Regions from separate parts of the Listeria sp. LM90SB2 genome, predicted to be linked through region 2. Evidence: riboswitches for the same ligand, from Rfam matches in the RefSeq annotation. Region 2 holds a riboswitch; each other region holds the start of a gene.
The links. Region 2 has a riboswitch for S-adenosylmethionine ahead of metK (methionine adenosyltransferase). Riboswitches for the same ligand answer to the same signal wherever they lie in the genome.

Region 1 (10,652 bases), 750 kb from region 2:
TAGATGAGCCCACGACTTATTTAGATATTGCGCATCAACTGGAGCTTTTAGATTTACTCGTGCATTTAAATAAAGAATATAATTTAACTATCGTGCTCGTTTTACATGATTTAAATCAGGCAGCAATTTACAGTGACCATGTTTTTGTATGCGAAAATGGACAATTAGTCAAAGATGGCTCGCCTACAGAAGTTTTCACGACAGAGCTTCTTCGCGAGGTTTTTCATATTACGGCGGATATTACCGAAAAAGACGGAAAGCAGCATATTCATCCACTTGCTTCGACTCGTTTTGAATATTAAAGAAAACAGAAAGAAGATTAGAATTTGGTGAAAAAGCTTCCTATCCAAGGTAAACTTTATTATAATAGATGAAGGCTGTTGCTCTTTTTAAGAATAGCAGCTTTTTTACATTTAAATTCAAACACAAAAGGACGGAAAATAATGGCCAGAAATAGAAAAAAGGCAGTTCGAATAGATTATTCGATTATATTTTTAATGATGTTGCTGTGTATTATTGGTCTAGTAGCGATTTATGTCGCGGGGCTTGTTAACGACCAATATACAAATAATTTCTTATTGCAACAGTCTATTTGGATTGTTATTTCTACTGGGGTCGTTGTTGTTATTGTACTTTTTTTCGACTATGATAAGTTGCAATGGGCGGCGTATTATCTTTATGGGATAGGAAACTTATTGCTTGTACTCGTACTTATCGTTGGTGACGAGCGAAAAGGATCCAAGAGCTGGATTAGTATCGGATCGCTTGGGAGCTTGCAACCATCGGAATTAATGAAAAGTTTTTTGATTTTAGCACTTGCAAAAGTCATTTGGGACCATAATAAAAAATATAAATTACATACCGTGAGCTTAGATATGCAGTTACTGTTAAAAATAGGTATTGTTTCTATTCTTCCGCTTGGTCTTGTAGCACTTCAACCAGACCTTGGGACGATTCTAGTATTTATTGCTATTATTATCGGTATGGTATTTATTAGTGGTGTTACATGGAAAATTTTATTACCAGTTTTTAGTTCGATTGCGCTCATTGGTGGGACATTAATCTACTTAGTTATGTATAATCAAGAGTTCTTACAAAAACTAGGATTTAAACCTTACCAATTTAAACGGATTACTTCTTGGTTAAGGCCGGAAGAGGATCCACTTGGTGACGGAATGCAGCTACTTCGGTCGATGCAAGCGATTGGTTCTGGGCAGTTACAAGGGAATGGAATCGGTAATCAAGCCATTGCGATCCCGGAAAACCATAATGATTTTATTTTCTCCATTATTGGTGGGAATTTTGGTTTCATTGGTGGCTGTGTACTTATTATGTTATACTTTTTACTGATTTACCAAATAATTCGAGTGGCATTAGATATTAATATTCCTTTTTATTCGTATATTTGTACGGGTGTTTGCTCGATGATTTTGTTCCATGTTTTAGAAAATATCGGGATGACAATTGGTCTTCTTCCAATTACCGGTATTCCGCTACTTTTTGTCAGTTATGGGGGAAGCTCACTTCTTGGTGCATTTATGGCACTTGGGCTCGTGTTATCGGCGAGATACAATGCTCCAGAAGTTAACTTAGGGAAAGAAAATCGTTTCTGATTTTCTTTTTTAAACTGTTTGGGAGAAAGCGTTCGTTTTGTTTATACAAACCAACCAGTAAGGAGTAATTAAATAATGAATCAACAAAATAAACTAGCTGGACGCATTGATTACGGGATTGTCCTATCTATGATGTTACTCATGATAATCAGTTTGGTGTCCATTTATAGTGCGCAATTAACAAATAATCAATATGATACAAACTTTGTGGTCAAACAAGCCATGTGGTTTGTAGTGTCGACATTTGCAATTATTGTCGTGATGCAACTAGATTATGATCGTCTGACGAAATGGGCTTACTACTTTTACGGACTAGGTCTATTTTTACTCGTATTTGTATTGCTTTTTGGGAAAGAAGTAAAAGGAGCAAAGAGCTGGATTGTTATCCCGTTCTTAGGGAACATTCAGCCATCTGAGGTTGTTAAGGTTATCTTAATTGTCGTTTTAGCAAAAGTGATTTGGGATCATAACCGAACTTATAAGGTCCACCGCTTTAGTTATGATGCTTGGTTACTTTTAAAGATTGGCTTATTTACATTAATGCCGCTTATTCTTATCATGCTGCAACCCGATTTAGGGACCGCGCTTGTATTTATCGCTATTATGTCGGGAATGATTCTTATTTCCGGAATTACATGGAAAATTATCGTGCCACTTTTTGGCTCGATTGCGGCAATTGGGACGGCGCTTATTTGGATGGTTATTTATCACCAAAATTGGCTGACGAGTCTAGGCTTCAAACCCTATCAATTTGAGCGGATTACGACGTGGATTAATCCGGAGAATGATCCTCAAGGCGGGGGTTATCAAGTGCTGCGAGCGATGACGGCAATTGGTTCTGGTCAGATTTCTGGGAACGGTGCGGGATATGATGCCATTGCAATTCCAGAAAATCACAATGACTTTATTTTTACGATTGTAGCCGGAGATTATGGCTTTATTGGAGCTAGTATTTTATTAGCAATTTATTTCTTATTAATTTATCAAATTATTCGTGTGGCGCTGGATGTTGGCGTACCGTTTTACTCTTACATTTGTACGGGGGTTGTAATGATGTTAATGTTCCACGTACTGGAAAATGTTGGTATGAATATTGGTTTGCTGCCAATTACAGGTATCCCGCTTCCGTTTATTAGTTACGGTGGTAGCGCCTTGCTCGGGAACATGATGGCTGTTGGCCTGGTGCTCGGGATAAGGTTTAACTTTAAAAAATCGATGTTTGAAGTGAAAGAAGAAAATCACGCGTCTTAAAAAAGAAAATACAGAAGTCGAAAATGGCTTTTGTATTTTTAAAACCACGAATGAATACGCTTTCAAATGCTCTGTTTTTTTCTAAGTGTTGCCATTTGTACTTTCGGAAAAAATGCACTATGATAGTAGTAGAATGCAATCGGAGGGAGAGGCAAAATGATTAATTTTTATTGGTATCCAAAATGTAGCACCTGTAAGAAAGCAAAAGCATGGCTTGAAAATGAGCATGTTGATTTTAATGAAGTAGATATTAAGACAGAAACGCCAACTGCGGAAGAAATACAAAAATGGCATGAAGTAAGCGGGCTTCCAATCCGCCGTTTCTTTAACACAAGTGGTATTAAATACCGCGAACTTGGACTGAAAGATAAATTAGATACACTTTCGCCGGAAGAAGCTTATAAGTTACTTGCATCAGACGGTATGTTAATCAAACGCCCACTAACTACGAACGGCAAAGAAGTGACGCTTGGTTTCAAAGAAGAAGAATTTGAAGCAACTTGGAAATAGTCAATATAGATAATTGCACGAAAAAGGAGGAGTTTTGAAAATGAGTTTACCAAAAGACTTATTGTACACAGAAGAACATGAATGGGTGAAAGCAGACGAGGGTAGTTATGTTATTGGGATTACGGACTTTGCTCAAGATCAATTAGGGGATATCGTATTTGTTGAATTGCCAGAGGTTGGCGACACTGTAGCTAAAGGCGACTCTATTGGTAGCATTGAGTCTGTAAAAACAGTATCTGATTTTTATGCACCAGTAACTGGTAAAGTAGTTGCTGTTAACGAAACATTAGAAGATGAACCAGAATTAATTAATAGCAATCCATACGATACAGGCTGGATTTTAAAACTTGAAGAAGTAGAAGAAGCGGATGTAAAGGCTCTTTTATCAAGTGACGATTACGAAAAAGTATTAGATTAATTTTTAGGAGGCCGGCTTGGGATAACCGAAGCTGGTCTTTTTTGATAGGAGGCGTTTTTCCTGGAAATTTGGGAAAAAGAAAGTTTGCGGACGGCGCAAAAAAACGGGGAGGACTTCGTTGTTTTCTTTTTTACTCCGATGTGTGGTAGCTGCCAAATAGCAAGCCGCCTTGTGGATGTGGTTTTAGAAGCGGACGAGGTTCATACAGAAGTTGTGAAAGTAGATTTAAATTATGTGCCTGATATTGCGCAAAATCTTGAAATTACATCAGTCCCGGCGCTAGTTAAATTTAGGAACGGTCAACCGGCCGATTTAAGCTACCAATTACATGATGCAACGGCCATTTTTGAATTCCTGTATAGTGAGTAATACAGGGATTTTTTCTGTGTTAAATTTTGCCCTGGAGCAAAAAAGTTTCGCTCCCGATATAGAACTGTATTTAACTAAAAACGTTGCTATAGACACAATTTGGCTGCTTGTGGTAAGATAATTCGAGTTGTTAAATTAGTGTTTTATAAAGAGAAATTTTTAGTGAAACATAAAATATCGGAGGCTTTTTTATGAACCATTCTAATCTTACTATTTTATCTGTGTGTAGTAATTTTGTTATTGTTGTACTTAAATTGATTGTCGGCTTTTTTACAGGTTCTGTGGCAGTGATTTCGGAAGGGATTCACTCGTCCATGGACTTATTTGCGTCAATCATCACTTTCTTCTCGATTCGGATTTCTAATCAACCGGCCGATGAAGACCATCCATATGGACATGGAAAAGCAGAGAATATTGCGGGAACCATTGAAACTTTACTTATTTTTGTAGCGGGGATTTGGATTATTGTGGAATCAGTTAATAAACTTGTAAATCCTCACGAAATTCGTTTTCCAGCGCTTGGTATTATGGTAATGCTTTTTGGCGCTATCGTGAATATTATCGTGTCTCGTATCATCAAAAAAGCGGCTGATGAAGCTAATTCAGTAGCGATGAAATCCAATGCATTACATTTATATACAGACGTGTTCACATCGCTTGGGATTGCGCTTAGTTTGTTCCTTGTATACATAACCGGCTGGCTTTGGTTAGATCCTGTCATCGCGATTTTAACGGCGTTTTATATCATGTATGAGGCTTATAAATTGTTAAAAGAGTCTTTCCCTCCATTAATGGACAAACGCTTGTCTGCGGACGAAGAAGAGGCTATCAAGCAAATTATTTTGGCTCATAAAGCAAGATTTATTGAATTTCATGATTTTCGCTCGAGACGGGCAGGAGCAGAAGAGTATATTGATTTTCATTTAGTTGTATCTTCATCGATGACGATTGAAAGTGCTCATTCGCTATGTGACGAAATTGAGGCAGAGATTATGAATTTTTATGCTAAAGCGGAAGTCCTTATCCACTTAGAGCCGGAAGAAGAACGGGTTCTTACCAGAATTTAATCCGAGCTCTTTCTATTCGATTTGTTGCTAAAGTGTTACAATAGGTAGAAATAAGACTGGAAAGGACAATGAGTATGACAACTTCTATTTTAATTGCTGATGATGACAAAGAAATTGTTGATTTAGTAAAATTATATTTACAAAATGAAGGATATACGATTTATCAAGCTTATGATGGTGCGGAAGTATGGCGTTTAGTTCAAGAAAAACAGCCAACTTTAGTGATACTAGATATTATGATGCCTGAAATGAACGGCTTAGAAGTATGCCGATTAATGAGAGATAATGGGATTTTGACTCCCATCCTAATGCTTAGTGCCAAGGCTGAAGACAACGACAAAATCATGGGTCTTTTAACAGGTGCGGACGATTATATGGTCAAGCCATTCAATCCATTAGAGCTTTCTGTACGCGTGAAAGCTATTCTAAGAAGAATGCAGCAAATGAGTCAAGCAGAGCCTGTTAGTCAAGATAAAGTCATCATTGGGCCGATAGTAGTTGACCGTGGCCTTCACGTTGTAACTGTTAGTGGCAAAGAACTTCATTTGACGACTTCTGAGTTTGATATTCTATTTTTACTAGCGAGTGAGCCAGGGCGCGTTTTTAGTTCAGAATATATTTTTGAGAAGATTTGGCAAGAAAAGGCCCTTGGAGCGAGTAAGACAGTAATGGTCCATATTAGTAATTTGCGTGATAAGTTACGCGAGGCTATGGGTGGAGAAAATGTGATTAAGACTATTTGGGGAGTAGGGTACAAAATTGAAATCTAAACTGGAACTGTTGTTTACGAAAATTAGCCATGTGATGAATGTTTGGCAGGCGACTTTTTTTGCAGCTGTTTCTTGGATTTTGGCGTTGATTACCATCCAAACTATTTATTTATGGAGCATTTCCATTCGGGATGATTCTTTGTTTTTACGGGAAGTGTCACAAGCTATTGTTCAATTATTTGGAACGAATAAATATACGCGAATCATGCAATCTTTTTGGATGATGTCGCTAAAATTTCTGATTATCTTTTTAATAGCTTGTCTATTCTTTGCTTTTTTCTATCGTTTGATGCGTCAAAGAATTTTGAAAAAACAACTGCGTACGATTAATTTTGCGCTTAACGACGGGAAGCCAGTTGACACAGAAAGTTTTGTGCCGGAAATTCAAGAACTGGAACGTAACATCGAAAATATGCGGGAACGGCAGAAAAAATTAATGCAGCAGGAAGAACAGGCCCAGCAAGCCAGAAATGATTTGATTACGAATGTTTCGCATGATTTGCGAACACCACTTACATCCATTTTAGGCTATTTAAGTTATATACATGAAGACCGTTATCGCGATGAAATTGAGCTGCGTTATTACACCGAGCTTGTGTACGGGAAAGCGCGTCACTTGCACAAACTTATTGATGATTTGTTTTCTTATACAAGGCTCGATAGCGTGGATTACCAACTAAAGAAAGATGAGTTAGACATTATTGAGTTGCTACGGCAATTAGTGGCGGAGTACGACGGGCGAGCTGCAGAACGAAATATGCAGATTGTCGAACATTTTGATGCTAACAAACTAATTATTGGCGGTGATGGCAACCAAATCATGCGCTTATTTGAGAATTTATTTTCGAATGCCCTTAGATACGGAGAAGGCAACAAACAAATTGATGTTAGTGCTAAGAAAGAAGATAATATGGCTGTTGTGCGCGTAACGAATTATGGTGAAGAAATTCCTAATGTCGATTTACCTTACTTGTTCGAGCGCTTTTACAAAGTAGATAAAAATCGGACGACGACTGGAACCGGATTAGGCCTTGCGATTGCTAAATCTATTGTTGAAAAACATGGCGGAATTGTTACTGCAGAAAGTAAAAAACGCCAAACCAGTTTTATCGTTAAACTGCCACTAATTTAATCTTTAACAATTCTTAAAAGTTTCTTTCCGCGTGATTTATGTTCTTTCTGTAGAATATAAATCACGGAGGAGAGGAAAATGAAAAAACATATTGTTTTAATTGTTGTTGCTTGTATTACGGTTATTGCGGTATTTATGTACATAGTTCAAATTAATAATAGCGAACTCAAATATCAAAATAGGGCCCAAATTAAAATAGCCTCTCAAATGGCTAGTCAGAATGAACAGACAGATAATAGTATTATTAGTGAAATAACTTACAAATAAATTAACATAAGTGAGAAAGTTATTGACAAAGTCTACTAGACAAGGTAATATGAAAAAACAAGAAACGTCACTATAGTCACAAATGAAGTGATTTAATAATATGTAGAAATCTTATCCAGAGTGGTGGAGGGAAATGCCCTGTGAAACCCAGCAACCTAAACAATAATTCATTATGTGTTTAAGGTGCTAAGTCATGCAGAACAACTAATTGTTCTGAAAGATGAGAAGGAAGTTAGTCCATTTGAAAAAATGCTGCCTTTCTGCTCATCAGCAGAAAGGTTTTTTTGTATATCAGAATGTAGAAAAGGTGATAGAGATGATTACGTTACAAAACGTTGTAAAAGAATACACGTCCAGAAACAATAAAGTTCTCGCAGTCGACCATGTCGATTTAGAAATTGAACAAGGCGAGATTTTTGGAGTAGTTGGATATTCTGGAGCTGGTAAAAGTACGCTAATCCGGATGTTTAACGGACTGGAACTACCGAGTGCCGGGACGGTGGAAGTAGACAATTTACTTATTAGCCAGATTCGCGGTAGTAAGCTTAGAAAAGCTCGTCAGCAAATTGGAATGATTTTTCAACATTTTAATTTATTATGGTCACGTACAGTGGCAGAAAATATCGCGTTTCCACTAGAAATTGCAGGTGTACGAGGTGAAAAAAGACGTTTTCGAGTAAATGAACTCATCCGCCTTGTTGGCTTGGAAGGAAAAGAAAATGCCTATCCATCTGAGCTAAGCGGCGGTCAAAAGCAGCGTGTCGGTATCGCAAGAGCACTGGCGAACAACCCAAAAGTATTGCTTTGTGATGAAGCAACTTCCGCACTAGATCCACAAACTACCGATGAAGTTTTAGAACTCCTCCTAGATATTAACAAACGCCTCCATTTAACTATCATCGTTATCACCCATGAAATGCACGTTATCCGGAAAATATGTAATCGCGTCGCAGTAATGGAAAACGGAAAAGTTGTTGAACTCGGTGATGTTTTAGATGTTTTCCGTCATCCACAAGAAAAAGTAACACAGCGCTTCGTCCGCCAAGTAACCGATTCAGACGAAACAGAAGAATTAATCCATCTATTACTCGATAATTATGCAGAAGGAAAAATTGTTAAATTACTCTTTATGAGCGAAAATGCAACTCAACCAGTCATTTCTCAAGTAGCAAAAGAAAATGATGTTATGCTAAATGTTCTCCACGGGAACTTAACGCAAACGCAAAATGGCGCATACGGAACGCTTTATGTACAAGTTTTAGGTACAGAAGATGCGATAAATGCGAGTCTAACACAGCTACGTCAACTTAAAGTAGAAACGGAAGTGTTAGAACGATGACGAAATTACAAGAATTATTTCCAAATGTTGATTTTCAAATGATGTGGGTCGCAACACAAGAAACATTATACATGACGCTTGTTTCATTATTTGCGGTTTTTTTACTCGGGATTGTGTTAGGATTATTACTATTTTTAACTAACAATAAAAAACATGCCGGAGCGCGCATTCTTTACTGGATTACAGCCATTTTAGTCAATGTGTTCCGCTCGATTCCTTTTATTATTTTAATTGTATTACTATTACCGATGACAAAATCGCTTGTCGGAACTGTAATTGGGCCGAAAGCGGCACTTCCAGCTTTGATTATCTCTGCTGCTCCGTTTTATGGTCGGATGGTAGAAATTGCCTTTCGTGAAGTGGACAAAGGAGTTATCGAAGCAGCCAAATCTATGGGAGCGAATATGTTTACCATTATTGGTAAAGTACTTATCCCAGAAGCACTTCCAGCGATTATTTCCGGTATCACAGTGACAGCAATTTCGCTCGTTGGTTTTACCGCGATGGCTGGTGTCATTGGCGCTGGCGGTCTTGGGAATACTGCCTATCTTGAAGGGTTCCAACGTGGACAACCTGATGTAACAGTACTTGCGACAATTATTATCTTAATTATCGTCTTTATTTTCCAGTTTATCGGCGACTTCTTAACAAAACGAACCGACAAACGCTAACCAATGTATATGAAGAAATTTATATAAAAAAACGCGGAATCCCCGCAAAAAAGGAGAGAATTTCATGAAAAAGGTTCTTGGTTTCATTTTCACATTAAGTTTAGTTTTAGTACTTACAGCTTGCGGTGGCTCCTCAGATAAAGCTTCATCTAGTAAAGACGATAACCAATTGGTAGTGGGTGCGTCCAATACACCACATGCCCAAATCTTAGAACAAGCAAAACCAATTTTAAAAGATAAAGGGATTGACTTGAAAATTGTTAAATATACAGATTACGTTATGCCTAACAAAGCGCTAGAAGAAGGCGATTTAGATGCTAACTACTTCCAACATAAACCATATCTTGAACTAGAAGAAAAAGAAAAAGGCTACAAATTTGCTGATGTTGGCGCGATTCACATCGAACCAATGGGTATCTACTCTAAAAAAGTTAAAGACATTAAAGATCTAAAAGACGGCGCGCAAGTTTTACTTTCTAACTCAAAATCTGATTGGCCGCGTGTTATTGGTATTTTTGTGGATAACGGACTATTAACGCTGAAAGATGGCGTGAAACCACAGGATGCAACTTTTGATGATATTAAAGACAATCCGAAAAACTTGAAATTCAAATACGATTTTGATCCAGCTTACTTGATGACTGCCTACAATAACGAAGAAGGCGACGTTGTAGCGATTAACTCTAACTTTGTTGTAGATCAAGGCTTAAACCCTTCTAAAGACGCTATTGCAATCGAAAGTAAAGACTCTCCTTATGCGAATATCGTTGTAACAACAGAAAAGAAAAAAGATGATAAAAACATTAAAGAGCTAGTAAAAGTACTTCATTCAAAAGAAATTCAAGATTACATTACGAAAGAATGGGACGGCGCTGTTGTTCCAGTGGATAAATAAAATAGAAAAAATCCTTTTACCGTTTCGGTAAAAGGATTTTTTTATTGAGCGCTACTTAAATATAATTTCAGTCCATCGGAAATGGCTTTATCCAATTCTTTTTTGGATACAATTTCTTTTCCTTCTGGCATTGGAGGAACTTTTTCGTAGTCTAGCATATCAATCGTTGTTGTGAAGTCCATTAAGTCTTTTGTTTTGGTATCTTCAAAATTAGTAGTGATAATCGCTTTACTAAATCCTTTTTTGCTGTCAGGAGTTAATGTTAATTTGAAATCTAATGTTTGTGCTTTGTTTTCTGTTAGAGCTTTTAAGGATGATTGGATACTTTTTTGAGCATTGTTCCATTTTTT
Region 2 (10,652 bases):
TGTTCCCGTCGCTTTTATCGTTGCAGAAGAAACATTTGATGAAGCTGAATTACGGCTTATCTGTGAAACAAATTTGGCTGGTTATAAAATCCCTAAACAAATAACGATTGTCGAAAAGCTACCTAAAACAGCATCTGGAAAAATTCAACGCAATAAATTAAAAGAAAGGCACTCTATGTAAACAGAGCGCCTTTCTTTTTAATAATTAAGACCTTCTTTTAATGCTTTTAAATTATCGTTCATAATGGAAAGATAATCACGTTTTTGATCTAAGTCTTTTTGCGTAAGTGTTTCTAAATTGTGGAGTGTCAGTGTTTTTGTATTTGTTTCTTGTTGAATAACATCTGCTATTTTTGAGTTAGTGTTTTGTTCTAACATAATATATGGGATTTTCTCTGCTTCGATTTTTTCAACGATAGATTTTAATTTCTTTTGAGAAGGTTCATCACTTGTTGATACACCGGCAATAGGAATTTGGTGCAGACCATATTCTGTTTCCCAGTAGCTATAGGCTGCATGTGCTGTCACGAAGTCTTTTTGTTTTGCTTCCTTTGTAACTGTGCGGAAATCTTGATCTAGCTTTTTCAATTTTTTTTCGACAGCCTGGTAATTTTTTTCGAAAGTTTCTTTTTGATCGGGCATTTCTTTGATTAATTTATCTTTTACAACTGTTGCCATTTGTTCCATGTATACAGGATTTAACCATACGTGCGGGTTAATGTCGCCATGTTCGTGTTCTTCTTCGCTTTCGTGGTCATGTTCTTCTGCGGCATCTGGATCTTTTGGCAAGTCTAATTTTTCAGCGGTAGGGACGAAAGAGACATGTTCATTCGCGAGTGTTTTTTCCGCTTTGTCCACAAATCCTTCCATACCCAGTCCGATATAGAAGAATAAATCACTATCGGCAATTTTCATCATATCTTTTTGGGTGGGTTCGAAGCTATGGGCGTCAGAACCTGGTGGGTAAATGCTATGAACATCTACATACTCACCGCCGATTTGTTCTGTTAAATACTGCAAAGGGTAAACGGTTGTATAAACTGTTAATTGATCACTCTTTGTCGCTTTTTTATCGCTCTCATCTGAGCAGCCAGTAAGTATGAGTAATGCTGAAAATAGTACAGTTAAGGCAATAAGATACTTTTTTCTCAATCTTTTCACTCCTCTAAATCGAAATAATTCTTGTTTAAATAATATACGAATCGTAGCAATTACGATTTATAGTCCGAATTTGATAATACCTTATTCTGTCTTAAAAAGCAAGAAAAAAATGAACCGGCAAAAACCGATTCATGATATGATTAATGGTGATGGTGAGCTTTACAGGAATGCTCGGAATCAGCATTCTTCTCTTTTTTGGGTGGCACAAAATCTAGTCCGCCTTTATGAAACGGGTGGCATTTAGAAATACGTCTAATCGCAAGGTAACTACCTTTTAAAGCGCCATGTGTCTGTATCGCTTCGATTCCATAGGCAGAACAAGTTGGATAAAAACGACAAGTAGCCGGAGTGAAACGCGAAATATATTTTTGATAAAGTCGGATTCCTCCGATAAGAATTTTTTTCATTGATTTTCACCCTCTAAATTTCAGCTTACATACAGCTTACCACATTTTTGAAAAAAGAAAAGGAAGTGAGTTTTTGTTTATTTATAATGATACACTTGGAAACAAAGTTACAATCTATTTTGAAGCACAGGAAAATAATCCAGACGATGTGCTCATTATACCTAAAACAGAGGACGGTTGGCTTTTTACCGAACACAAAATTCGTGGGCTTGAATTCCCTGGTGGAAAAGGTGAACCAGGAGAAACAAATTTAGACGCAGCGAAACGCGAGCTCATGGAAGAGACGGGCGCAATTAGTGATGAACTTCATTTTGTAGCCGATTATTTGGTCGAATCAGAGGAACGAACGTTTACTAAACGAGTTTATGCGGCGGATGTTATTTCCATTGAATCACTAGATGATTACCTTGAAACAAAAGGCCCTGTCATCATTCAAGGGGAGTTAAGTCGATTCATTTTACAACCGGCTTTTAGCTTTTTTATGCGAGATGCGGGAATGGTCCAAATTGTGCAACAAGCTGAGCGAATCTTAAATGATAAAAACTAGTCAAATAGGGGCAATCTCTGCTATGATTAAAGAAACTGGAGGTGGGAAAATTGGGTATGCCACTAGAGGTAAACACAATGATTGTAACAAAAGGAAAAGAAAAGCGAATTTCTGATAATTTCTTTGAACTAGAAAAATTAGGTTATCGGATTTATCCAATTGATGTGCCAATCGCAGTACGTAAAACAAAAGAAGGCGAAACACTTGGAGAAGCAATCCCTCGAAAACTCGTGTGGGAAAATAATAAAACTATCATTAAATATGAATTAATCGCATTAAATTCAAGTAATTAATTGTGGAGGGGATTTTTTGAAACGGAAGGTTGGAATAATTGGTACTGGTCATGTTGGGAGCGACGTGGCTTTTTCCCTCGTAACTCAAGGGATTTGTGATGAAATTGTGTTAATAGATAAAATCGAAACTAAAGCAGAAAGTGAAGCGTTAGAACTGCGCGATATGGCTTCGATGACGAATTCGTATACTACAATAACTTCGAATGACTGGAGCGCACTAGGTGATGCCGATGTCATTGTCATGGCTGTTGGTCCAGAAACGTTACTGCGCGAGGATCGTATGGAAGAGCTCGTTGAAACAAGTCGGTCAGTGGCTGAGATTGTACCAAAAATTATCGCATCGGGGTTTAAAGGGATTTTTGTGAATATTACGAATCCATGTGATGTGATTACGATGCTTATTCAGAAATTATCTGGGTTTGATCATTCACGAGTATTTGGGACGGGAACATCACTTGATACAGCAAGAATGAGACGAGTAGTAGGAGAAGCATTACATATTAATCCAAAGAGTGTGGAAGGATACGTTCTTGGCGAGCATGGTGAATCACAATTCGTTGCTTGGTCTACGGTGAAAATTGGCGGGGTAAGCATCACGGATTATAAAACAACAACACCACTTGATTTACCAGCATTAAAAGATGCAGTTCGTGGTGGTGGTTGGAATATTTTGATGGGTAAAGGCTGGACGAGTTTTGGAATAGCCACAGCTGCAGCGGGGATTGTCGATGCGATTTTAACAGATGCTAAACAAGTTTTTCCATTAGCTGTATTTTCCGAAAAAACAAATACGTACATCGGACAACCAGCAATCATTGGTGCAAATGGCGTGATAGATATTTTAGAACCGAAACTAACTACAGATGAAGTGGCTAATTTTAATGCATCAGCTGAAGTTATTAAAACAGCTTTTCAGTTAATTGAATAATTAGTTTGCCATGGAGAAAATAGGGGAATAAAATGGCAATAGCTTTTGAAATGGGGAAAACAAATGGGGGTTTATAAAAGGGAGATGGGGATGAATGAAAAGTAAATTTTTTACAGGTATGATGATTTTTTTGCTAGCATTAATTTGTCTTACTGGAATGAAAGCAGAAGCAAAATCGGTGGGAGATATTTCTCCAGATGATATTTCACCGGAAATTTCGGATAATCGCTTTCAATCTGCAGAAGGGAAAGTTTTGCCTAATTTTGAGGTAGACATGTCAATTAGTGATCAAAGTAACGGGAAATTATCGATTGATGAGGATTTTGAATTAACCTCAGATGGTGATATTATTTTGATTGGAACAGTGCAAGGTCAGTACATACAAGGAACCCCCATTTTAAATGAAAATGGGCAATTAAATAAAATTCCAAACCGTGATCAAGGGATTATAATGCGTGTCGATCGAACCACAAAAAAAGTGGAGTGGGCACGTGTTGTTAACTATGAGGACGGTAATTACAATTCACAATATGCAGCTGACAAATGGTTTAGTTCGTATAAATCGATTACAACCAACTCGAGTAAATCTGCCTTTTATGTTGGCGGGGAAGTAGTCAATTATTACGGTGATTCTGGTGGTGGTAGTACATTAATTGTAAAATCAATTGATGCAAATGGTAACTTTCAAATAGCCCATAAATCATACGTTAGTTACGGTGTTCCATCAAGATCAGATCTAACCTATGCCTATTTTATGGATATTCAAATGGAAGGTAACACATTAATCATGTCAGCTTCAGCTAGGTATGCTGCTCAAGGGAAACAGTTTATTCGGTATACTTTAGAACCAGCTTCATTATCGATTACTAAAAATGAATTTAACCCATTAGATAACACTTTCTGGGCCAAATATCAAAGGACCGATGTTCTTAAAATCGATAATAAAGGTCTAATGGCTTATAACGCAGATGTAAATGGTGCGAACCAACTTAAAATGTCTATTCGTGAATCAGAAAATAATTATAAAGAAATTACTTTATTTGATTCTGTTCCTGAAATTTTAGCAAATTCTTCTCCTTATATATTTATGGAAGATCGTGGCGATGGGAATGTGTTTGTGGTCATGTCAACCCCCACCACATGGTATATCGCGCTTGTTAATATCGCGTCAGAACAAGTAGTTGAGACGAAAAAAATGGCGATGAACTCCTCTACAACGCTAAACAGTGTGATTTACAGTGAAGGAAAAGGTCTGCTTTTAGGGGGTAGTACACACGCAGAAGAAAGCATTTTCGGCAGTGAGCCATTGAATAAAAATAACGGATATTATTTAGCGCTTGGAAATGATTTGAACGTAACGGATAGCCAGATTTTAAGAACGAATCAACATAATTCATTGACCACTATTATTAATGGCGTCGGCAATAAAGTAGATGGTTTCTTTAGCTATGACGGATTAAATAATGATGGATATATCCAAAATGTAGAGTACCCGAACACCTATGATGTGAACCCGAATGGAGCGATGATTTTTGCAGAATTTAATTTGCAACCAGCTCCAGTGCTTGATACAGGTAATCCAATTTTAGCATTTTATCAAGGGGAACGTCGTGCAGATTTTGATGAACTGGAAGGGGTGAAAGCATACTCTGGAATTGATTCATCAGATATAACAAAATCTATCACTAAAAATACGTTTGATTTATATACTGTAGGCGTACAACAGCAACTTTATCAAATTGAATATTTGCCAGGTAGTGGAAATAAAACCACTGGTACACGAAATATCCAATTGCTTCACCCACTTGAGACCCCAAAACTAGAGAAAAGCTACGCAGATAGCCATGGAGCTTTTAAAGTTGGTGAAGTAGTTCCTGCAAATGCTATTCATGCATTTAATGGTTTAGATAGTGCTAACAATGTGACTTATGTAGTTACCGCAGTAGATGATGAGAAAATAACTGTAGATGCTTCAATTAAGCGAACAGAAGGAACGAAAACAGCTGTAATTAGTAAGGAAATTACACTTATGACTTCGACAGCTGATGAAACTGCAGTAATCGATGTGACGAGTGTGGCTCTAGCAGCTGGGAAGTATACATCCTTAACAGATGTTCGAAGTGAAGGGCATTTTCATATTTATGCAGAAACCATGGATAACGTGTCCATCGATCCTAAATACGTTAAACTAACAGAAGACCCTGAAAACCCGGTTGATTGGAATGCGCCAGGTGTTTATTATGTGACTGCATCACTTGACCCGGCGAGTGGATATACAGCGAAAGATGTGAAAGTAAGTGTCGCTGTAGTTGATGTTGGAAGTCCGAAAGTTATTTCTGTAAACATGAAACCGTACAATCCAACAACCGCTCTTGTCGTTGCGGAAGATGATATTAATGGCGCAGGCGTGTATAAAATCAACTGGGCAATTAAAGACGCGAATGGACTTATTATCCAACAAGGTGTGGAAGAGAGTGGTGCTACCATTCGAGTTCAAACGCCAGTTCCAATTGATCTCTCTACATTGAATGATGGCAATTATACCTTGTCAGTATCAGCGGCTGACAGAATTGGTCATACATCAGAAGCCTCAGAAAAAGCGTTCACAGTAGACAGACAAGCGCCAGTTGTGACAGCTGACGACAAGATCACGTATGAAATAAACACCAAGAAAACAGAAGAGCAATTTTTAAACGATGTAAATGTAAAAACGGAAGCCGGAGCGGTGATTAAAACCAATTTTGATACGATGGTGAGAATGGATTCGCCAGGCGATTATACGGTTTTAGTGGAAGCTACCGATGCAGCGGGCAACCAATCTGATCCCATTTATGTCATTGTAACAGTAGAAGATACGGTAGCACCGATTATAAGTGCAGACGAAGCGATTAGTTATAACCAGGGAAATACACGAACAGAAGCACAATTTCTGGCTGATATTCATGCAACAACAGATGAACCAGCAACGATTACAAGTGATTTTGCGGATCAAGTGAAATTTGATACACCAGGAGTCTACGCAGTCACATTAAAGGCAAACGATATTAGCGGAAACCAAGCAATACCAAGAACAGTAAATGTCACAGTTAAAGATGTCATTGCTCCAGTAATTACAGCAGATGAAGCGATTATTTACGAAAAAGGCATAACCAAATCTGCTACTGATTTCTTAACAGATGTGCATGCTGCTACAAACGATGGCTCGGCAATCACCTCTAATTTTGCAACGGTAGTAGATTTAAATAGACCGGGGGATTACGATGTCACACTTAACTCGACAGATGCAGGTGGCAATAAATCTGACCCAATCACCGTAACAGTTACCGTACGTGATACAACACCACCAGTTATTACAGCAGATACAACTATCACTTACGAAAAAGGAACCACGAAAACTGCAGCTGCCTTTTTAACGGATGTAAATGCAACAACGAATGACGGCTCAGCAGTAACTTCTAACTTCAACCCAAATAGTTTGAAGCAAGTAGGGACTTATCAAGTGACGTTAAGCGCTATTGATGAAAATGGGAACTATGCTTTGCCAGTCAAGGTAACTGTTATTGTGCAAGATACGCAAAAACCTGTAATATCATCTAGTGCCACAAGCATTACGTATGAACGCGGCGAAAAGAAACAAGAAACAGGATTCTTCCTAGATTTAGCTATTAAAACGGATGACGGCACACCAGTTACAAGTGATTTTGATACAGCGGTAAATCTGGATACAGCGGGAAGTTATACTGTGACGCTAAACGCAGAAGACGAAAGTGGCAATAAAGCAGATCCAGTCACTATTACCGTCATTGTCGCTGATACAGAAAAACCAATTATCACAGCAGATACAACGATAACCTACGCAAAAGGAACAACCAAAACTGCTGCTCAATTTTTAACAGATATCCACGCAACGACGAATGATGGATCAACCATCACGAGCAATTTTGACCCAACTGTCCTTACGCAAGAAGGAACTTACAAAGTCGTATTAAATGCAAAAGATGATAGCAACAACGAAGCAGATCCAGTAACTGTTACTATCACCGTGGTAGATACAAAAGGACCGATTATCAATGCATTAAATACAATCACCTATGAAAGAACTATCAATAAAAACGAAGCGGATTTTTTAGCAGATATTGAAGCAACTACAGATGATGGCTCTACAATAACAACGGATTTTAATAGTAAAGATCTTGATACGGTTGGTACCTACACAGTCACATTAAATGCAGAGGATGCAAGTGGCAATAAAGCAACGCCCGTAAAAGTGACAATGAAAGTAGAAGATAACATTCCTCCCATCATCACAGCTGACCAATCAATCACTTACGAAAGAGGCATTACAAAAACAGAGCAAGCATTCTACACCGATATTAATGCCGCAACAAGTGACAACAGCGCAATCAGCTCTGATTTTTCGAAAATCGATTTAACAAAAACAGGAAATTATGAAGTCTTACTCCAAGCAACGGATCAAAGTGGAAACAAAGCATTGCCACTTAAAATTAATGTGCTAGTTCAAGATACTATCGCTCCGGTTATAAAAACAACCAGCCGAGAAATAACAAACGAGCGTGGTGTACCAATGACCGAACAACAACTACTTGCAAGAATTGGCGCCAATACAGATGACGGTTCCAAAATAACCACCGATTATAACCCTGCAATTGTTAACACATCAGGGGATTATCTAGTTCATCTGTATGCTGTTGATGCCGCAGGGAACCAAGCCACACCTGTAGAAATTACTATTCATGTAAAGGATACTACCGCGCCAATCATTACGGCAGATAAGAAAATTAGTTATCCTGTTGGAACAGATAAAACGGTAACGGAATTTTTACAAGACATTCATGCTACAACGGACGATGGTTCTAAAATCACGACAGATTTCGATCCAAATATGTTGAAAACAAAAGGAACATATACTATCCACTTAAATGCAGTAGATGCAGACGGGAATAAAGCTAAGACAATCGATGTAAGCCTCACAGTAGAAGAGAAAGTGACGCCGCCGACACCACCGACACCAGATGATGGTGGAAATAATACGAATAACGGCAGCAATGGGACAAATGATAGAAACGCCAATATAACGGTAAATCCTACCAAGCAAAATACTACCGCTACAAATGAAAGCATCCCAGCATTAGGTGATACAACATCAACTATTCCAGTTATCGTAGGTATGTTCCTTTTAGCCACTTCACTTGTTCTTATTAGACGCAAATAAAAAAAGCTAGCGACAAACATGTCGCTAGCTTTTTAGGCTGTTTTAGCTTTTTTCTTTTGTTTAGGTTTTTTTGACTTTCTGGAAATAAAACGAACGAGGCTAATAATAAGAGATACAACATATTCACCGAATGAACCGATGAATATGGCAATAGCTATTTCTGTTTGGGACATCCCGCCGCCGTAAAAACTAATGAAAAATACCACACCACTTGCAATTAGTCCCATAGTTGCTAGGAAATATTTAAACCAATATAAACGAAAAACAAAATCAAATAAACATAAAACTGCTAAAAATCCAAGAAAAATAATCAAGGATAGTGGAATTAAACTCATAGTTACAATCTCCTTTAGTTAAGTAAAACATCTTTTTTATCCATCTATCATACCACAGGTTACAAATAATGATAAGTGAAAAAATAATGAACGCTAATTTTCAGCTAATTTTAGCGGATAGATGACTGTTTTATCATAACACAAAACCGAATTATTATTGCATCTGGCACCAGTTTATGGTATTCTATCTTAGAATTAAAATTTATCTCTTATCCAGAGCGGTAGAGGGACTGACCCTTTGAAGCCCAGCAACCTACACATATAAGTGAAAGGTGCTAATCTGTTGCAGGAGTATTATCTTCTGAACGATGAGAGCAAAGGTATAATTATAGCCTTTCTCTATTCGTGCGCGTTTTGTGCAAAATAGAGAGAGGCTTTTTATATGAGACGTATTTGGAGAGAATTGAAGGAGGAAAATAAATTGGCTAAGAACCGTCATCTATTTACATCAGAATCGGTTTCTGATGGACATCCAGATAAAATTGCAGATCAAATATCTGATGCAATTTTAGATGCAATTATTTCAAAAGATCCGGACGCACGTGTCGCTTGTGAGACTACTGTGACAACGGGTTTAGTATTAGTAGCAGGTGAGATTACCACCTCTGTTTATGTGGATATTCCTAAAATCGTGCGTGATACAATTAAAGAAATCGGCTATACACGTGCAAAATATGGTTTCGATGCAGAAACGTGTGCCGTTTTAACAGCGATTGATGAACAATCCCCAGATATTGCGCAAGGAGTCGACGAAGCACTAGAATCAAGAAGTGGTAAGGAAATCGATGCGGCTATTGAAGCAATCGGAGCGGGAGACCAAGGATTAATGTTCGGTTTTGCAACAGATGAAACAGAAGAATTAATGCCACTGCCAATCTTTTTAGCACATGGCTTAGCACGTAAGTTAACAGAATTACGTAAAACAAATAAATTAGACTACTTGCGTCCCGATGCGAAAACACAAGTAACGGTGGAATACGATGAATTTAATCAACCAGTTCGGATTGATACAATTGTTGTTTCGACGCAACATCATCCGGACATTACGCAAGAGCAAATCGCAAAAGACTTGCACACGTACCTTTTCCCAGAAGTGATTGATGCCTCTTTCTTAGATGAAGATACGAAATACTTTATTAATCCAACTGGTCGCTTTGTTATTGGTGGTCCTCTTGGCGATGCGGGCTTAACTGGGCGTAAAATTATCGTGGATACATACGGTGGTTATGCGCGTCACGGCGGGGGAGCGTTCTCCGGTAAAGATCCGACCAAAGTTGACCGATCGGGCGCTTATGCTGCAAGGTATGTAGCTAAAAATATCGTTGCTGCAGGACTTGCTAAAAAAGTAGAAGTACAAGTCGCGTATGCTATCGGAGTTGCTCGTCCAGTTTCCATTTCGATTGACACATATGGAACAAGTGACTATTCAGAACAAGAATTAATTGATGGCGTTAATGAGCTATTTGATTTACGCCCAGCTGGGATAATTCATATGCTTGATTTGCGTCGCCCAATTTATCGTCAAACAGCTGCATTTGGTCATTTTGGCCGTAGCGATCTTGATTTACCTTGGGAAAGAACCGATAAAGCAGAAGCCTTAAAAAAATTAATCGTAAAATAAGCTTAACCGAACATTTCTTGTAAGGAATGTTCGGTTTTTTTCTTTCCTAAACAGTGCAAAGAAAGTCTAGTTATGATATGATAGACGTTGTGAAAAAAAGATAAAATGATTATCTATATAGAGGAGA
Region 3 (10,652 bases), 820 kb from region 2:
TACAGTTTTTAGTATCGTCGGTGGCTACGTATTCTTTACGAGTCAACAAACTACTACATCAGAAAATAAAAGTGCTGTTTCTAAAAAAAAGCCACCAACCACAAAAAATGAAAAACCAAAACAACCACCAAACAAATTAACACTTGGCAAAAATAAAGAGAACTCCCATTTAGAAAAAAACTTCGGAGGTAAGCAATTACAAGTCGAAGGTATAGACGACCGAGCTTTCCAAAGTTCGCTCAAAAAAAAAACCGAAATTAAACTGAAACCAGAAAAAGCACCACCAAAAAAACAGGACATTAAACCAGTAAAACCAATACCAAGCAAACCGGAAAAAGAAGAAGATTCATCTAGTCCCATTTATGAAAAAGCGCGTATTATGACGCCGATTAATAATCAATTAGATAAGTTAGATTTGGCTGTTCTTGAAGCAAAAGAACCACTTATCATTGGTGCTGATGTTACAAAACTCCAACAACTCATTGCGACAAAACAACTTAGCTACAAAGAATTAGCCGGTATTTATTTAAATCGAATCAAGAAATATGACCAAAATGGCCTAACTCTAAATGCAATAACCGAAATCAACCCCACTATTATTGCGGAGGCAGAACAACTAGATAAAGATAATTCAGCCAACAAATCTGCTTTATACGGTATGCCAGTCCTTTTAAAAGATAACATCGGCACAAAAGAACTCCCCACAAGTGCTGGGACTGTTGCTTTAAAAGATTGGGTAATCGGGGAGGACGCTACAATTGTTGAAAATCTAAAAGCAAATGGTGCTTTAATTCTCGGAAAAACCAATATGTCTGAGTGGGCAGCTGGAATGGACGAAGAACTTCCAAACGGCTACTCAGGTAAAAAAGGCCAAAGCAAAAATCCTTATTCGTCGGACTTGGATCCCTCTGGTTCGAGTTCTGGATCCGCTACTGGAGCAACAAGTGATTTTGCAGCAATTGCAATCGGTACAGAAACAAATGGTTCGATTATTATACCTGCGTCTGCTCAATCTGCTGTTGGGTATAAGCCATCTCAAGGTTTAATAAATAACAAAGGTATTATTCCCTTATCAAGCAGATTTGATACACCCGGACCACTAACAAGAACTGTTAATGATGCCTATTTGACGACAAATGCTCTAATAAATACTACTTCCAATCCACCGCTTTCTACGGATTCTCTTCAAGGTAAACGTATCGGTCTTTTAGCGGATGGCGAAAGCAATGAAGAAACAGCAGTTATAAAAAAAATAAAATATGATTTGAAAAAAGCAGGTGCTATTATCATTGAAGGTGTTGCAGTAGGTGAATTTGAACAGTTAGATACTGATTATGCCTTATTACTAAATGCTGACTTTAAACATGATTTGAATCAGTTTTTGAATGTGAACAACGCTCCCATGACGACGTTAGAATCAATTATTCAATTTAATCAGACCAACCCAGCGAGAAATATGAAATACGGCCAATCCGAACTTGTCAAATCACAACAAAGCACAACTACGAAGCTACAAGCAGACAGTTTGGCGAGTAATTTGATTCAGGAGGCGCAAAACGAACTTGACTCTATGCTTCAAAAAGATAAACTGGATGCGGTCGTAACAATTGGCATGGGAGGTTCCGTGACGTTTCAAGCACCCATTGCAGGAAACCCAGAACTGACTATCCCAGCTGGCTATGATGAAGAAACAAATCAACCGATTAGCTTAACTTTTATTACAGCTAGAAATAGTGATACAACCTTATTAAATATGGGGTATTCCTATGAACAACAATCGAAAAACAGAAAAAGTCCTAATTTAAAGTAAAAAAAGCAAGATGCTTTTGGAAATTCCAAAGTCATCTTGCTTTTTGTTTATAATACTTTATCTAAGAAACTAATCGTTCTTTCGTTGGTTGGGTTATCAAAAATATCAGCCGGCTTGCCTTCTTCAACAATATAGCCACCATCCATAAAGATAACTCGGTCGCCAACTTCACGAGCAAAACCCATTTCGTGTGTAACAATCATCATCGTCATGCCGCCTTTAGCTAATTCTTTCATAACGCCTAAAACTTCCCCTACCATTTCTGGATCAAGCGCTGACGTTGGCTCATCGAACAACATAATATCAGGATCCATTGCAAGTGCTCTCGCAATCGCCACCCGTTGTTTTTGTCCACCAGACAGTTGATTAGGAAATTCTTCTGCTTTTTCTCGTAAGCCAACTTGTTCTAATAAACGTAAAGCATTACTTTTCGCGGCTTCTTTATCCATTTTTTTCAATTCAACAGGTGCTAATGTGATATTTTCTAAAACAGACAAATGCGGGAAAAGATTAAAATGTTGGAAAACCATGCCGATATTTTCGCGAACTTTATTGATGTCCACTTTTTTATCCGTAATATTAAAATCATCGACCACTACTTCGCCAGCAGTAATTTCTTCCAAGTTATTCATACAACGAAGAAATGTACTTTTACCAGATCCAGAAGGTCCGATGACACAAACTACTTCGCCTTCTTTTACTTCTATATCAATGCCTTTTAAGACTTCATTTGCGCCAAAACTCTTTTTCAGTCCAGTTACTTTAAGTTTAGTCATTTCGTAATCTCCTTTCTAAACGATCGGATATTTTCGTTAAAATGGTAATAACGATAAGGTACATAATTCCGATGATTAGCCATGTCCAAGTACTTTCGAATGTACGCGCCATAATGATTTTACCCGATTGTGTTAGTTCGACGAGTCCAATGGCCGACATAATTGATGTATCTTTAAGCGTGATAACAAATTGGTTAATAAAGGATGGAATCATCATTCGAATTGCTTGCGGTAGAACAACTTTCATCATAGCTTTTTTATGTGGTAAACCAAGACTTCTTGCTGCTTCCATTTGTCCTTTGTCGACTGATTGAATACCACCGCGAACGATTTCGACCATGTAGGCACCGGCGTTCAAGCTTAGCGCGATAACCCCGGCTAAGAATACAGGCATCCTGAAATCAAGTGCTGCTGGAATACCAAAGTAGAAGAAGAATGCTTGTACAATTAATGGTGTTCCACGGAAGATATCGACATAAACAGTCGCAATCCCGCGCAAGATTTTGCTATTGCTCACTTTCATAAATCCGAATGTAATCCCAATAATGAAGGCGATTATTAGCGAAACTACGGCTAATCTAATCGTCAACCACAAACCGGATAATAGTGCTGGCCAAGAAGATTTAATAATTCCCATAAAGCCTTTTTCAGTTGTATTTTCTTTAATCGCATTTTTACCTAAATAGTTTTTTAAAATTTTTTCATATTCGCCGCTTGCTTTAATATTAACTAATCCAGCATTGAATTTCTCTAAAAGTTCTTGGTTTTTGCCTTTGTTGACAGCAAAACCATAGGAGTTTCCTTTTTCTTTCTCAGTAACAATTTTTAAGCCGTTACCTGTTTGAACACCGTAAGCTAGTACGGGATAATCATCAAAACATGCTACAGAATTTCTTGTTTTAACATCGTCATACATTTGAGCTGAGTCGTCAAACACAACAATATCAAAGTCGTATTTATCTTTGATTTTTTCTGCGAAGGCGTAACCTTCTGTACCTGTTTTAACAGCTACTTTTTTTCCTTTTAAGTCGTCGTAAGTTTTGATTTCGTCGTTATCTTTCAAAATCCCCATAACGACACCAGAATCAAAGTATGGATCGGAGAAATCAAACTTTTGCTTACGTTCGTCTGTAATACTCATCCCAGCGATAACACCGTCTACTTGGTTAGCTTCTAGTGCTTGTACCGCTGCATTGAATCCCATTGCTTTAATTTCATATTTAAAATTTTGATCTTTTGCAATTGCTTTTAGGATGTCCATATCAATTCCGACATGTTCTCCATCTTTCTCAAATTCAAAAGGTGCAAAGGTTGTGTCTGTTCCAATCAAGTAAGTTTCTTCCGCAGCTTTTGCATTTAACCCGTTTCCTGTGAAAATAAATGCGGCAACACAAGCGATTGCCATCATTAGTATGAAGCGTGAAAATTTCTTCATATTGTGTCCTCCCTCTATATGTGTTTAACTTTAATTAAATGTTTTATGTAGCATAAATTTTTTCCGTACTCGTAAGATTTTACCATAAGGGTAGGTTATTGACCATAGTTATTTAAGATAAGATTTTCAACACAACAAAGAGAAGAAGCTAACCCTTATGAATTAGCTTCTACTGATTGGTTATTTGCTTTTCAAAATCATATTCTTTCATTTTTGCGTATGCAATATAAGCACTTTTCGCATTTTCGATAGCCAGGTCTACTTGTTTCTTTTTACCGCCTTTTTGTGGAAATAAACAAGCTTTTCTAAGCTGCTCATTCAGTAAGCTCTTATCTATTTTTTCAGCGATTAACAACTCTTTTGGTCGAATGTTGTTAGGATCTTCATAAAATTGATTGAGAAATTTGGCTAAATCTTCTTGAAGGGATTTTTCAATTTGGAAAACGTGCCATTTACTTCCATTAATTGCGCCATTTCGAACGAAGAAAACGAAGACACTTAAATGGTTATCTTGTTCATAGCAACCAATGATATCCCGATTTTTTAGGCCAGGAAAAATAATATGTTGCTTTTCGATTGTCTCATTAATAGCGTGTATTTTATCTCGAAGTTCTGCCGCCCTTTCGAATTCAAGATTTTCGGTTGCAGTTAACATGTCCCCCAGTAGTTTATCCTTCACATTTTTCACGTCGCCTTCAAGAAAACGACTAATTTTATGGATCTGTTTTTTATAAACTGCCGGATCAATTTCGGCTTGGCATGGACCTAAGCATAATCCAAGATGGTAGTACAAACATGGTCGTCCTGGCTTACCGTCACATCGACAAAGTGGAAACAATTTTTCAATTAGGTCCACCGTTTGTCTTGCGGAAAAACGACCTGGATAAGGACCAAAATAATGCGCGCCGTCTCGCTTTACTTCAAACACAACTTCGATATGCGGATTTTTTTCGTTCGTAATTTTGATATATGGGTAGCTCGTTCCTTCTTTTAGCTGGATATTAAAAGGTGGCTGGTATTTTTGAATTAAGATCATTTCGAGTAGTAAAGCTTCTTTTTCGGAGGTTGTAATAATTAATTCTAAATCTCGAATTTGCCTAACAAGTCTTGCAGTTTTCCCAATTTGTTTGCTATGAAAATAAGACTTTACACGGTTTTTCAAACATTTAGATTTACCAATATAAAGAATTTCATTATTTTCATCTCTATAAATATAACAACCTGGTGATTCAGGTAATAAGGTCAATTTCTTTTGTAATTTATCGTCCAAAGGGCTCCCCCTCCTTCTAGAACATCTATTCTATCCCTAGTCATCCTTTTTGTAAAGACACAAAAAGAACTAGCACAAACTCTTCGGCTAGTTCTCCTCATTTATTATTCGCCCCAGATATCTTTCGCAAGCCGGACAACATATCGCAATTTATCCCACTGCTCTTCTTCCGTCAAAATATTGCCTTCTTCTGTCGAGGCGAAACCGCATTGCGGGCTTAAGCGCAACTGGCTTAGAGGCACAATTCCACTCGCTTCTTCAATCCGTGCTTTAATGGTTGCCTCGTCCTCTAATTCACCTGTTTTGGATGTAATTAAGCCTAGAACGATTTTCAAGTCTGGACGGGTGACATTTTTTAGTGGCGCAAAATCTCCAGAACGTTCATTATCATACTCCAAAAAGAAACCATCGATATTTAGTTTGCCAAATAACGTTTCTGCAACGGGGCCATAGCCGCCCTCTGCAATCCAAGTGGAGCGGAAATTCCCACGACAAATGTGCATCGTAATGACCATATCAGCTGGTTTATATTTGATAGCATCATTGATAAGATTTTTATATGTTTCTTGTAAAGTATCTGGGTCAAAACCTCTCTGGCGAACGACTTCACGCTGTTCATCAGAGCATAAATAACTCCACGACGTATCATCTAATTGCAAGTACCGACAACCGGCATCATAAAATGCTTGAATCGCTTTTTGATACGCAACAGCTAAATCTTTGGCAAACTTCTCCGCATCATCTAAATAAGGCTGATACTCTATATCCCCACGATAATGAAGCATCGCTGGGCTTGGAATAGTTTGTTTCGCGACATGCTTGTCACCCACAGCCTCTTTAAGAAAAATAAAATCTTCTATAAATGGATGTGTCGTAAAGTCAATTGGTCCGGTAATTTTTACCGAATGTGATTTTGTTTGGACTTTGCTGAATTGAATACCTCCAGCCGCATCGTACCCTTCTACCCCGTCCAAATTTTCCAAGAAGTCAAAATGCCACCACGCACGACGAAATTCGCCATCTGTGATTGATTTTAAGCCCACTTCTTTCTGTTTTTCAACGATATATTTAATTTCTGTATTTTCGATTTTGCGCAACTCTGAGACTGTTATTTCACCACTTTGGAATTTCTCTCGTGCGTCCTTAATTCCCTTTGTTCTTAATATACTTCCCACATGATCTGCATAAAATGGTGCTAGTTGATTCATTTTCTTCGCCTCAATTCTCATTATTTTTATGTATAAAAAAACTTTCCCTTAAAAGACAGCTTTTAAGGGAAAGAGTAATTTACCTGATTCGCGTGCCTTATCTGTCAGTGTTACCTGCTGGATTTGGCACCGTGAAACTTCCGGTTGCCAAGGCTTCACGGGGCCAGAACCCTCCACCTTTCTTGATAAGTTGCTATGTAATTGGTTCTTATTATATCGTTTATTTCTTGTGGTTGTCAAATTTATTTCTGAATATTTATGCTTCTGCGATAACTTCGATTTCAATTGCAGCATCAAGCGGTAATTTTGCTACTTGGAAAGCACTTCTCGCGGGAAAATCACTAGAAAAGAATGTCGCATACACTTCATTCACGGCCTTAAATTCATTTAAATCTTTGAAGAAAACAGTTGCTTTAATAATTTTGTCCAGTCCAGAACCAGCTTCTGCTAATACTGCTGCTATATTTTTAAAAGCTTGCTCGGCTTGTTTTGTCGTGCCATCTGCTAATTCGCCGGTTTCCGGGTTAATACCGAGTTGACCTGATGTAAAAATAAGTCCATTCACTTTTACAGCTTGCGAGTATGGTCCAAGTGCTTTTGGGGCTGACGATGTTTGAATAATTTCTTTTGCCATTTTATCCCTGCTTTCTTTTATGGTATGCTTTTATTCTAATCAATAAAGTTTGTTTTAGCAATGAAGGGGGATTTCTAAATGATTTTAACGATATATTTAATCGCGATAACGCTTGTTTCTTTTCTATTATTCGCTGTTGATAAACGGAAAGCAATTAAACACGCTTACCGGATACCTGAATCTGTACTGCTTTTCACCGCTTTTCTTGGTGGGGCGTTTGGTAGCTGGATGTCGATGCAACTATTTCACCATAAAACCCAAAAACCAAAGTTCCGGATTTTAGTGCCGCTTGCGATGGTTTGGACTGTTGGAATGGTGATTTGGTGGTTGTACTGAATTAACAAATCAGTAGCATTACCTCAAAAAAACATCAATTAACTTCTATATTTCTCGATAAAAAAATACCGACCAGAAAAATCTGGTCGGTATTTAGTTTACCTTCTTATTGTCTTTCCTTTATCTGTTGGTTCCTCTTACTGATAGTTTTTCTTTCTTCCTCTCATTACCACCCATAGAAGCATGCTCATACTTAGCAAGCAAATGCCTGTCCAGATTACCCAATTATTTGTTTGGTCTCCTGTTTTTGGTAATGGTTTTGCTGCTTCATATGTTGCAGTATGTTGCTTGTTATCAACTACTTTCAATGGTGTTTTTTCTGTTGATGGTTTTTTAGGATCTGTTGGTTTTGATGGGTCAACTGGTTTTATAGGTTTTACAAATTCTGCTTCTACTTGAATATTAGCTGTAACAGAAAGTTCTTTCTTACCTGCATCCGCTGTTCCTTCATTCGGATCATACGTATAAATCACTTTGTACGTACCAGCTTTATTTACATCTACTGTACCATCTACTTTAATTTTGGAGAAAGGAATTGCTACACCATCTCGGTTTGTCGCACCTATAAAATTAGCTTCTGCTTCCCATTTTCCTCCGTATGGAATGACGCTATCTTTTACAGTGATTTGTGCTTGATTTTTGATTACAGTAATTCGTGCTACTTTTTTCAATCCATCATAGATATAGCTTATTTCATACGTGCCTGCTGTTTTAGAATCAACTTGTCCGGTTACAGTTACATCTTTGAAAGGAATTTGGTCACCTTTTTTATCTGTAGCATTATCAAAGTTGTCTTCTGCTTTCCATTTATCTCCTGTATACATTGTGGAGTCATGGACTTCTAGACTTGTTTTTCTTGGATGAACAGTCAGATTAATTGTCTTCGAAACACCGCCATAACTATAAGTCACTTGGTAAACACCAACTGTTTCTAAATCAACTGCTGGATTTTCCGAAACATTGATTTCATTCCAATTTACTGTGTTTCCGTCTTTATCTTGGGCACTGTCAAAATTATCTTTGGCATTCCAGTTGTCCCCTATATAAATTTCAGAATCATGCGCGTTCACCGCTGTTAAGATGTCTTTTACTTGGATATTAATTGTTTTTGAGACACCGTCATATGTGTACGTGACTGGATATGTTCCAGCTTTGTCTGTATCAACGGTTCCTTTAACTTCGACATCAGCAAAAGCGACAGAATTGCCATCTTTATCCAGCGCACTGTCAAAGTTATCTTCTGCACTCCACGTATCTCCGATGTAAATCGCGGAATCATGTGCGTTGACTGCTGTTAATTTAGCTTTCACTGTTAAAGTGATTTTTTTCGATACTTTTCCATATTTGTAAGTGACTTCGTAAGCACCTGCTTTTGTTGTATCAACGGTTGGTTTTTCTGTGACTGTAACGTCTTCTAGGTCAACCGCATTCCCATCTTTATCAAAAGCGCTGTCGAAATTATCTTTTGCATTCCATGATTCTCCTGCATAGATTGTAGAATCATGTGCACTGATACCTTCTTTATTTTCTACAACAGTAACTGTAATAGTTTGAGAAACGCCATCGTAGCTATAAGTGATAGTATTTGTACCAGTTTCATTTGTATTAACGCTTCCTGTCACTGTTACATCAGCAAAGGCAACAGAATTACCATCTTTATCAAGCGCACTATCAAAGTTATCTCTCGCATTCCATGTGTCACCTGTATAAATTGTGGAATCATGTGCGTTCACTGCTGTTTTTATAGCTTTGACAGTAACATTAATTTTTTTAGAGACGCCATTGTAAGTGTAGGTCACTGGATAAACACCGGCTACTGCTGTATTCACACTTCCTGTAACTGTCACATCGCTAAACGCTATATCAGTGGCACCTTCTTTATTTGTCGCACTATCAAAGTTGTCTTTTGCTTCCCATGCATCTCCTATATAAATAGTAGAATCATGTGCGTTCACCGCTGTTAAATCTTTCGCTACCGTTACTTGAATAGTTACTGAGACAGTTTTGCTATCTTTAGTTATCGAGTAAGTTAATGGATACACACTACCTTGGTTGGAACCATTTTTTATTGCATCTAGTTGTGTTTGACTCACTTGTACTGAATCTAAACGATCTTCTGCGCTTGAATTAACACCATCTTTTACTTCTTCAAAAGCGGCTGTTTTCGCGAGAGTTAGTGCCTGAGCTTTCGTTAATTCAGTGGCTTCTTTATACTCCATCGAAAAGTCAGTCGCACCCATAGTGTAACCGTCTTGTTGCGCAACCTGTCCCTCGGTTCCAGTAACATATACTGGAGCTGTGGAGCTTTGTTCTGTACCAAAAATATCTTGAATTGTAATCGTTAAATCCGTTACGTCAATCGTTTTATTGTTTGTGGAAACACCTACGACAGCAGCTGATCCATCAGCTAACGTTTGTACTGTCGCTACATTGGTATCTGCAACAGTCCATTTGTAGCCATTTGTTGCTGCTTTAATATTCTTAAAGAAGCTTGGTTCAATGGTATCTTCGGCAGCTTGTCCAGTGGTTGAAGCTACTTTTGGTAAAGTGATTTCTAAGCTGCGACCCATTTGAACTTGTTTTTCATTTAAGTTAACTTTTAAATCTTGCGTAGGATTATAAGCATAGTATCCCGCATTGATATATTGTGCGTTTGGTTGTGTTGGATCAATTTCTTTATTCCAACCTTTTTCTGCACCGCTGTATGGTACATCACTGTCTAATGTGACATCTTTTCCTACATTTTTCAACGTAAATTGATAACCTGCTTTTTCTGGGAATTTCACAGCATAATTACCATAGCCTACACCAGAATTGTAATCAAAGCTGTATTTCCCATCACTATTAGTTTTAGTAGTTACATTTTCTCCCGCTTTCTTAGCAGGTTCATAATTAGAGGTTGCATCATTCCACTTATAAAGCTCCACTGTTTCATTAGCTAATGGTTCATCACCTTTTGCTTTTTCATAAATCCCGTTAACATCTTTGTCATTAAATAATGTTCCCGAAACTTCGCCAATGACAAGTTCAGCCCCTACTTTTGTTCCTGATAATGAACCAGAGAAAGTATTGGTTATTACTCGGTAGAAAGGATTGTAAACATCACGTTCACCAATCTTATTCCCTTCCGTCGCAGAATCAAAAGTTTCGTCTACTTTAAGTGGAACTTTGAAAGTTTGTGCT

Region 1: another riboswitch for S-adenosylmethionine. It lies ahead of GL301_RS12210 (methionine ABC transporter ATP-binding protein); the one in region 2 lies ahead of metK (methionine adenosyltransferase).
Region 3: another riboswitch for S-adenosylmethionine. It lies ahead of GL301_RS04350 (5-methyltetrahydropteroyltriglutamate--homocysteine S-methyltransferase); the one in region 2 lies ahead of metK (methionine adenosyltransferase).

What each region holds. Positions count from the first base shown of each region.
Region 1 covers NZ_CP046449.1:2,465,601-2,476,252, reverse strand. Annotated here, with positions in the region: gene GL301_RS12260 (ABC transporter ATP-binding protein) at 1-302, shown strand, start outside; gene rodA (rod shape-determining protein RodA) at 444-1,613, shown strand; gene rodA (rod shape-determining protein RodA) at 1,689-2,864, shown strand; gene GL301_RS12245 (arsenate reductase family protein) at 3,021-3,374, shown strand; gene gcvH (glycine cleavage system protein GcvH) at 3,415-3,792, shown strand; gene GL301_RS12235 (thioredoxin family protein) at 3,877-4,161, shown strand; gene GL301_RS12230 (cation diffusion facilitator family transporter) at 4,353-5,228, shown strand; gene cesR (response regulator CesR) at 5,303-5,998, shown strand; gene cesK (histidine kinase CesK) at 5,988-7,130, shown strand; gene GL301_RS12215 (hypothetical protein) at 7,209-7,397, shown strand; SAM riboswitch class I at 7,506-7,624, shown strand; gene GL301_RS12210 (methionine ABC transporter ATP-binding protein) at 7,714-8,736, shown strand; gene GL301_RS12205 (methionine ABC transporter permease) at 8,733-9,407, shown strand; gene GL301_RS12200 (MetQ/NlpA family ABC transporter substrate-binding protein) at 9,472-10,302, shown strand; gene GL301_RS12195 (Lmo2079 family surface lipoprotein) at 10,344-10,652, opposite strand, start outside.
Region 2 covers NZ_CP046449.1:1,713,008-1,723,659, reverse strand. Annotated here, with positions in the region: gene GL301_RS08480 (o-succinylbenzoate--CoA ligase) at 1-181, shown strand, start outside; gene GL301_RS08475 (metal ABC transporter substrate-binding protein) at 199-1,152, opposite strand; gene yidD (membrane protein insertion efficiency factor YidD) at 1,302-1,568, opposite strand; gene ytkD (RNA deprotection pyrophosphohydrolase) at 1,642-2,115, shown strand; gene GL301_RS08460 (DUF2584 domain-containing protein) at 2,166-2,408, shown strand; gene GL301_RS08455 (L-lactate dehydrogenase) at 2,425-3,336, shown strand; gene lapB (surface-anchored adhesin LapB) at 3,431-8,569, shown strand; gene GL301_RS08445 (hypothetical protein) at 8,602-8,904, opposite strand; SAM riboswitch class I at 9,111-9,219, shown strand; gene metK (methionine adenosyltransferase) at 9,326-10,525, shown strand.
Region 3 covers NZ_CP046449.1:895,562-906,213, reverse strand. Annotated here, with positions in the region: gene GL301_RS04370 (amidase family protein) at 1-1,810, shown strand, start outside; gene GL301_RS04365 (amino acid ABC transporter ATP-binding protein) at 1,858-2,586, opposite strand; gene GL301_RS04360 (amino acid ABC transporter substrate-binding protein/permease) at 2,579-4,021, opposite strand; gene uvrC (excinuclease ABC subunit UvrC) at 4,191-5,291, opposite strand; gene GL301_RS04350 (5-methyltetrahydropteroyltriglutamate--homocysteine S-methyltransferase) at 5,396-6,499, opposite strand; SAM riboswitch class I at 6,594-6,691, opposite strand; gene GL301_RS04345 (RidA family protein) at 6,756-7,133, opposite strand; gene GL301_RS04340 (DUF1294 domain-containing protein) at 7,212-7,469, shown strand; gene GL301_RS04335 (putative cellulose-binding protein LCP) at 7,607-10,652, opposite strand, start outside.